One region of the Bacillus sp. FDAARGOS_235 genome, then DNA from elsewhere that is predicted to be linked to it. Evidence: predicted binding sites of a transcription regulator. Region 1 holds the regulator's gene; the other holds the start of a gene.

Region 1 (4,222 bases):
TAATTATGGAATGGATATATTAAATCATGCTGTAGAAACTGCAAACTTCCCGTACTTATCAGCAAACATTTTAGATAAAAACATAAAAGAACCTTATTTCGGGAAACCCTATATAATAAAACATATTGAATCAAATATAAAAATTGCTATTTTAGGGGCAACAACACATTACATCCCGAATTGGGAACAGGCCCATCATATTAAAGATTTACTATTTGAAGATGCATTAGAAACAATAAAAAAGTGGGTTCCTTACATCCGTAAACATGAGCAGCCCGATTTACTAGTCGTAGCCTATCACGGGGGATTTGAACGCGATTTTCAAACAGGAGTACCGACTGAAGTTTTAACAGGTGAAAACCAAGGATACGCAATGTATGATGAAATTGATGGTATAGATATTTTACTAACAGGCCACCAACACCGAGAAATTGCTCAAACTTTAGATAATGGTGTAACAATTTTACAGACCGGATGCAATGGACACTCCGTTGGAAAGGTAAAAGTAATATTCGAAAAAACAGAACAAAAATGGGTAAAGAAAAATAGTTACGCACAATTATTGCCTGTGCAAGGAATCGAGGCCGACAAAGATGTTCTTTCCTTGGTCGCCGATTATGAAGAGAAAACACAAAAATGGCTTGATCAGCCTATTGGCATCATTCATGGAGACATGCGAATTTCAGATGCTATGCAAACTCGTTTGCAAGACCATCCTTTTATTGAATTCATAAATAAAATCCAGATGGATATAGCTAACGTTTCTATTTCTTGTACAAGTTTGTTTCATAATACATCTCCAGGATTCCCGAAACATGTCACAATGCGGGATATCGTTTCCAATTATATTTACCCAAACACATTAAAAGTTATTCGAGTGACTGGAGCCGATATAAAAGATGCTCTCGAACTTTCTGCTTCTTATTTCACATTAAATAAAGTTGGAGATATAATTGTTAATCCTGCATTCATAGAACCAAAACCTGCGCATTATAATTACGATATGTGGGAAGGGATTTCGTATGTATTAAACATTTCAAAACCAATTGGTGAAAGAGTAGAGTCTTTACAGTATAAAGGCGCTACACTCGATATAAATGAAGAATATGACGTTGTTATGAATAATTATCGAGCAAACGGCGGAGGGAACTTCTTCATGTTTCAAAATAAACCAGTAATAAAAGATATTCCAACAGATATGTCTGAACTTATTGCTAACTATATATTGAAGCATAAAAGAATAGAAGCAACGAGAAATAACAACTGGAAAGTTATTAAATAACAAATAAAAAAGATGGGCTTCGCCCATCTTTTAATTTAATTTTGCATTATCTTGCTTTTTTAAAGCTTTTAATTTCGCTGGTGTAACATCTGTACCTTCTTCGTTAACGACTTTAATTCCTTTAAGTTCGTTTAACATATTTTGACGAAATCCTTTTAAATATTGTTCTCGTAGCGATTGACGCTCACGTTGTTCTTCTTCAGTTAAACCTTCAGCTTTTGCTTTTTTCGCTAAGAAGTTAATGCGTTCAACGAGTTCGTGATTAAGCATCTCGAATCCCCCTTCTAATCAAAACTGATTATTATCATACAATAGTTACTCTTCTTTATCAAGCAATTGCTTTGTATACTCTACGTATCTACGATGTACAGTCGCTTTTGAAACATTATGACCAAATCCACGAAGCGTTGCCGCAATTTCTTCGAAAGTGAGTTCACTCTTGCGCAAACGTACAATTTCCTCAATTGGCACTTCTTTTTTCTCTCGCCCTACGCTTAAATGACGATTTTTCAAATTATTTTCTGGCCGATAGCCTTTTTCTACCGCGCGTTGCATACCACGTTTAATTTTCAAGTTATGAATCTTTCTTTGATATTCTTCAACAATACTAATTATATCTAATACCATCGAATCAGAATCCGACAATTGTAATTCACCATTATGCGTATGTGTATATACTTTTATTCCCTCTTTATGTAAACAATGCATTAACGCAATCTTCGCATTCCCTCTACCAAGACGTGTTTCATCTTGTATTAGAAGTGCATCAACTTGTTCATCTCGAATTGTATCTAATACTTCTAATATGCCATCACGTTCAATTGTATAGCCACTAGCCTGTTCCTCAATCACTTTTGTCACATTCATTTCATAGCGCTCAGCTAAATGCAATAATTCATCCTTTTGACGCAATAACGATGTTTCTTGTGCTTCTTTTGTTGTACTCACACGTGCATAAACAATTGCATTCATTTTGAACCCTTCTTTCTCGCTATATTTTCTCTCTAGTGTATCATAAATCTCCCTTTTGTTCGAACTTATGTTTGTAGAATGTTTTTTCGCATGTTATACTTATTAATAAGAAAAACGAAAGAAAACGAGGTGTTAGAAAACATGGAAAAGTTAACGAAACGCCAGCAAGACATTCTCGACTTTATTAAGCTAAAAGTACAAGAAAAAGGATATCCACCTTCCGTACGTGAAATCGGTCAAGCAGTCGGTCTCGCTTCTAGTTCTACAGTGCACGGACATTTATCACGACTAGAAGAAAAGGGCTATATCCGACGCGATCCAACAAAACCACGAGCAATCGAAATTTTAGGCGATGACCGAATGGATACAGAAACACAATCTGTTATTCAAGTTCCAATCGTCGGAAAAGTTACTGCCGGTTTACCGATTACAGCAGTCGAAAGTGTAGAAGAGCACTTCCCACTTCCAGCTAGTATCGTTTCTGGATCAGATCAAGTATTTATGTTACGTATTTCTGGAGATAGCATGATTGAAGCTGGTATCTTTGATGGAGATTTAGTTGTTGTCCGCCAACAACAATCTGCATACAACGGTGAAATTGTCGTTGCCTTAACAGAGGATAACGAAGCAACTGTTAAACGTTTCTATAAAGAAAAAGACCACTTCCGTCTACAGCCGGAAAACTCTTCATTAGAACCTATCATTTTAAAACAAGTGTCAGTTATTGGAAAAGTAATTGGCGTATATCGTGATTTACATTAAAAATAATAAAAGAAGATAATTCCCTTATTTATATAGGGAATTATCTTCTTTTATATATTGGTAGATTTTAATTCATTCCAAAAAACTCGAATGAATCTATCTTCTCATCTATTATTAACGTGTTTCTATAGTAACATCTCCAGCAGCCGTTTTGCCGCTAATCTTTTTACTCCCATTACCAATTGTTACGTTTTTATTTTCCTCATTAAAAATTGTCACATCTCCACCAGGAGTTTGCCCAGTTATTACTGCATCTTTTGGTTTTTCCGATAAAGTAATAGTTACATCTCCAGCAGTTGAGCTTGCCTCTACATCATACTTAGGATCATGATCCATAATATATACATCCCCACTAGTCGTTTTTGCTGTTACTTTCCCCATAACCTTTTTAAAGTTCACCTCACCAGCTTTTGTAGATCCCTCTACGTTCTTAGCTGTTACATACTTCAAATCCACTTCTCCTGCCAGCGTTCCAACATTTACGCGGTCACTTTTCACATCACTTATTTCTATTTGTCCAGCTGCTGAATTTACTTTGATCTCTTGGTAAGAACGTTCTGGTACAAATATAGTCAATGTAGACGTTTGAAATCCGAAATTGTAAAAGGAAAAATCAAACGAAACATCTTTTTTTCTTTCCCCAATAACTTTTAATGTGTCACCATCTTCAGTAATACGAATTTCTTGTTTACTTACATCTCCTGTTTGCTTTACATAAAAAGAGGCATCCGGAGATTTTTGGACGACAATATCCCCAGCCCCTAACTTAACTTCTATATTTTTTAACGTTTCGTTTTTAATTACGTCTTCTTTATCGCCTTTTTCTGCAGTTTGTACTGCTTTTTCATATGTTTGTGAAATCCCTATTACTCCAATAATGATACAAGCGATAGCTACTAACAATATTTTTTTCATCATCTACTCCCCTTTTATCATTTTGAAGTTCCATATCACATAACGTACGCACAATCTTTTAAACCACTTCGTACTATAATACGCTATCATACATAACAACAAACCTACTCCAACAAATGTTATACTAACGAAAAGATCCAACCATATAAAAGTGCCCATAAATACTTTTACGATAACGAAAAATGGTGTCACTACACTAGCAATCCCACCGACCCAAAAAGAAAATATAAAACCGATAATTGCAACTAAAGGGCCTAACACGATAATAAAATTAAATAAACTAAGTCCAAT
Region 2 (4,222 bases), 1.3 Mb from region 1:
CCACCGCCAGGATCTAAAGCAACTACAGCCACACCATCAGGCAATTCCAGTGCCATAGATTTCGTGATACCTTCAATTGCAAACTTCGAGGCACAGTATGGTGCAAGATCTGCCTCACCTTCTCTTCCCCAACTAGAACTCATATTAATAATAATTCCTTCTTTTCTATCTACCATTGCTGGGACAAATGCTCTTATTACATTTACTACACCATTCACGTTTACATTCATTACATTTTCAAATTCCCCAGCGGTAACTTTCCAAATTGGTGCATTTTGATTCACAATTGATGCATTATTTATTAACAAGTCGGGAGCCCGATATTTAGTAAGGATATCATTTGCCCAACTACTAACTTGCTGCGAATCTGAAACATCAATTATTTGAAAATCATGTGTATTACCGTATTGTTTTTTTAGTTCTTCAATTTTATCTTTTGAACGTCCACATCCACATATGTTCCATCCCAATTCATGAAATCGATCAACCATCGCGCGTCCTAATCCTTGCGTCACTCCTGTAATAATTACGAGTTTCCTAATGTCATTTCGCTTCAATCCCTCGCCTCCCTTTACCATATTTTACTCCTTTAACCTTCATTTATCTATTTACTAAAGTATTAAAAACACTTCATACTTTAGAAGTATTTTTAATATTGCACACATAAACAAAAGAGTAACCATAATGGTTACTCCCGTTTACATATTTAAAAATTCGTTGTTTATTTCATTATTAATTTTTAAATTGCAACTTTTCTTTCCCGCATTTTTACATTGATACATATAAACTGTACCTAATTTACCAGCTTGAAAATCCTCATTACCCTGCATTTTCATAAAACTATATTTATGTTTATAGTGCGATTCATCTAAATAATTTCCAATCCACTTTTCAACATAACACAGTCCACTTTTGTGAAAAAATCTTCAACTAGCCTGATTACATACTTTTATTTAAAAGCTCAATTTCATATTGTAATTTTTTGAACTGCTCAAAATGCATTGTTATAGATTGACTGCTACCAACTTCAGCACTTTGTTTCACCAGTAATACTCCTGTATCATGAAAAAGCGCTTCAAGTTCTTTTCTGATGGACACTTTTGCAATATGAGCTGTTTTAATTGCAGATAAAATTGCAATCTCATTAAACTTTAATTTTATTTCATTTGGACAAAATGCGTTTTCAATCAATATAACTTCATTGCTATAAATAAGCGCAACAAGATTACTTGATTTTGCATCTGATAAATCTACTTTTTTTATAACGTTATTCATAACATTTTGCCTCCTTTGTTTTCGTATATATTAATTATACAAATTATTTCTTTTTTATTATCCAACTCATATTAAGTTTAACACACTTTTATTGAAAGCCACGCTTGAAACGTTTTACTATTCCACAATTTTTGTTACATGAACCATTTGGACTTTACTCCCATATAGTAATGTTAACAATTCATTATAAAGCAGGTGAAAATTATGCCCTCAGTTGTAGGGAATTTAGTTGTACAAAATAGTAACGGATCATTTAACTTAGGTGATTTCTACAACGTTTCTCCGAAAGAAAATACGAAAGCTTACAATGGATCTGGCGCATCAAACGTTGGTTTTGTTGTTAATACTTTTAACGGTGTTAGTGCGACTAATACGTTTGATTCGGACCTTGCAGATCAAAATCAAGTGGGTACAGCCTAACCCTATTTTTCATCTTTCTGTATAGGAATTTTAAATTTGTCTATACTATAATCAGGCTGTTTCACAGCTATTATTGAATGTTGGAGTACCTATCTTTTTCTCCCTTTCCCTGGGGCTTAGCAGTTAGCATGAAGCTAGCTGCTATTTCGCATTATTTCTTCCATCTATCAGAAATAATAGAAGCTGGATATTAAAGTTCAGCTTCTATTACATTATTTCAATTACATCTGTAAAACTCATTACGTGAGTTTTATAAAATGCGTCTGTGCACATTATAATCTGCCTTACCGGGTCTATATGAACGACTGTCATATAACTTGTAAGTATGTAGCCATCTTCAAAATATGTCACCAATATTTCTTGCTCAGACAATAATGCCGTTAGCAATTTATCAGAAATTCTTTCTTTTTCTTCATTTGTTACTATCGGCCTTTGCACTTTTAATTTCTCACCAATAACCTTTCTCATACTTAACAATTGTTCCGACATTACTGTAAATGGAACCCACTCTCTTTCTTCTTTCTGCCTCTTTACATGATTCATTTCTTTATCTCCTTGATCATTTATCCACTCTATTTCACACATACTGTTACTCCATCATTTTTAGTAATTACTAAGTTCGTATTTATTTCTAAATTGTATAAGGTCTGCACCAAAAAAGAACATTCGTTCTAATTATACACGAACCTACGTTCTTTTGAGAAGGAGCATATTTATATTTTTTTCCCTTAAAACAAACTTTTCACTCTCTACACATTGAAACACATTTAGCGAATAAAAAACGATTTCACATAAAGTGAAATCGTTTTTTCTAATACGTTATATTTTCAACTTTATTTTTTTATCTTGACTAGCTTTCTTTCTGAATGAAAGTTTCATTTATTATTCGTCAACAAACTACAACATTATATTCGTTTAATTGAATATAAAATCCCTGCCTACACTACAAACCTTTATTTTTTTGCATGAACCATTCTTAAACGCAAACATACATTATAATGAACGAACTCACAAAATTTAAGAAATTTATAATGTAATTCAATTTATTCCTTATAGGTTTTCTGTGAAAAGAGGGCGATTTCCACACTCTCTTTTCGTACATATCATATTACAATATCAAATACTCCTTTGCTTTCATAATAGTTTGATATCGCTACCATTCATTACATATATTTAGGATGTATGGTTATATGTAACTCTCTCTCCGTTTCTCCTCTTTTCGGATGACGAAAATACTCTATTTCATATTTTAACACTTCATACTCAACCATCCCAATTTTAATCCCTTTCGTTTCTTTTAATATAGCTAATAAATCACTTATATTTTCATCATTCGATTCAAAAACTTTCCCTCCGTCTTCTCTTTGAAAAATCACTTTCATATATTCTCCCCCACTTTCATTTATTCATCTAGTAAATAATACATTTAGAAATATTCATAACAAAAAGAACATCCTTTTTAATAGAATGCTCAACTTTTCACTTCCTATAATATTGCAAATGTTTATTCAAAAATATTATATGTACTATTCTTCAAATTATGTTGATCCACTATAAAAATTTATATACTTAATTTATATGTAATAAAATAATCAAAACATTACTATATCAACATTTTTTAAAACGATTATTATTTCCAATTTCATTTTCCTACAATTTTCCATTGTAATTCTTAATATTTAAATGTAATATTATATTGTCTTACTATCTTTTTTATAACACACACACTAATTAGAAAAGGGAACTCAATATGAGTTCCCTTTTCTAATTCAAGTTACATAATACTTCTAGAGTTTTACCTTTAAAAATTTTATTTTATTTAGTTTTTTGTTTTTTACTTATCCGAATCATTCTAGTATGATTGTGTTTACCGAAGAAGTCTGCATTCTTTTTTCAAAAAAACAAAAAACAGAAGTCTAGCAAAATGCTACATTTCTGTTTTTTTATCCGTATTATTTCTTTTCTAGAAATTTAAATGTCTCTTTATATTCTTTATCATTCACCTTAATATCAGCATCTTTTAATAAATCATTGACTACTTGCTGTTTCCATTTACCTGTCGTATCTTGTAATCTTTGTTGTTCTAAATCTTTACGGATCTTATCCTTCACTTCTTCAAATGGTTTCAACTCTTTTTTATCGGTCACTTTAATAATATGGTAACCGTAAGATGTTTTAACTGGTTCACTTACTTGTCCTGCATTTAATTTATACGCAGCTTCCTCAAATTCTTTAACAGTTTGCCCAGGGCCAAAACCAGCTATTTCCCCGCCCTGTTCCTTTGAACCAGTATCTTCTGAGTACTGCTTCGCTAAAGCGGCAAAATCTTCACCATTATTCACTTTCTCTTTTACTTCTTTAGCGGTTTTTTCATCTTTTACTAAAATATGACTTACCTTCATTTCTGGTTTATAGTTATCTTTTACATCTTTTTCTGTGACAGTCGCTTTAATCGCTTTTTCAAATGCAATTTCTGGTTTCATTTTTTCTTTTAATTCATCTTCGTTTTTTAACCCAAGTTTTTCTA

Evidence for each region. Region 1 encodes LexA, which represses DNA repair genes until DNA is damaged. Its sites were predicted from a motif close to CGAACATATGTTCG; they were not measured.
Region 2: the regulator LexA is predicted to act here: its motif matches at 2,378-2,391, upstream of A6J74_RS05435 (YolD-like family protein).

Annotation. Positions count from the first base shown of each region.
Region 1 is NZ_CP020437.2:4,698,604-4,702,825, reverse strand. It holds gene A6J74_RS26635 (bifunctional metallophosphatase/5'-nucleotidase) at 1-1,282, shown strand, start outside; gene A6J74_RS26630 (DUF896 domain-containing protein) at 1,313-1,552, opposite strand; gene A6J74_RS26625 (YneB family resolvase-like protein) at 1,598-2,254, opposite strand; gene lexA (transcriptional repressor LexA) at 2,396-3,016, shown strand; gene A6J74_RS26615 (DUF4097 family beta strand repeat-containing protein) at 3,131-3,934, opposite strand; gene A6J74_RS26610 (DUF1700 domain-containing protein) at 3,935-4,222, opposite strand, start outside.
Region 2 is NZ_CP020437.2:749,253-753,474, forward strand. It holds gene A6J74_RS05420 (SDR family oxidoreductase) at 1-578, opposite strand, end outside; gene A6J74_RS05425 (hypothetical protein) at 940-1,275, opposite strand; gene gerPF (spore germination protein GerPF) at 1,480-1,695, shown strand; gene A6J74_RS05435 (YolD-like family protein) at 1,903-2,238, opposite strand; gene A6J74_RS05440 (hypothetical protein) at 2,859-3,077, opposite strand; gene A6J74_RS05445 (peptidylprolyl isomerase PrsA) at 3,648-4,222, opposite strand, start outside.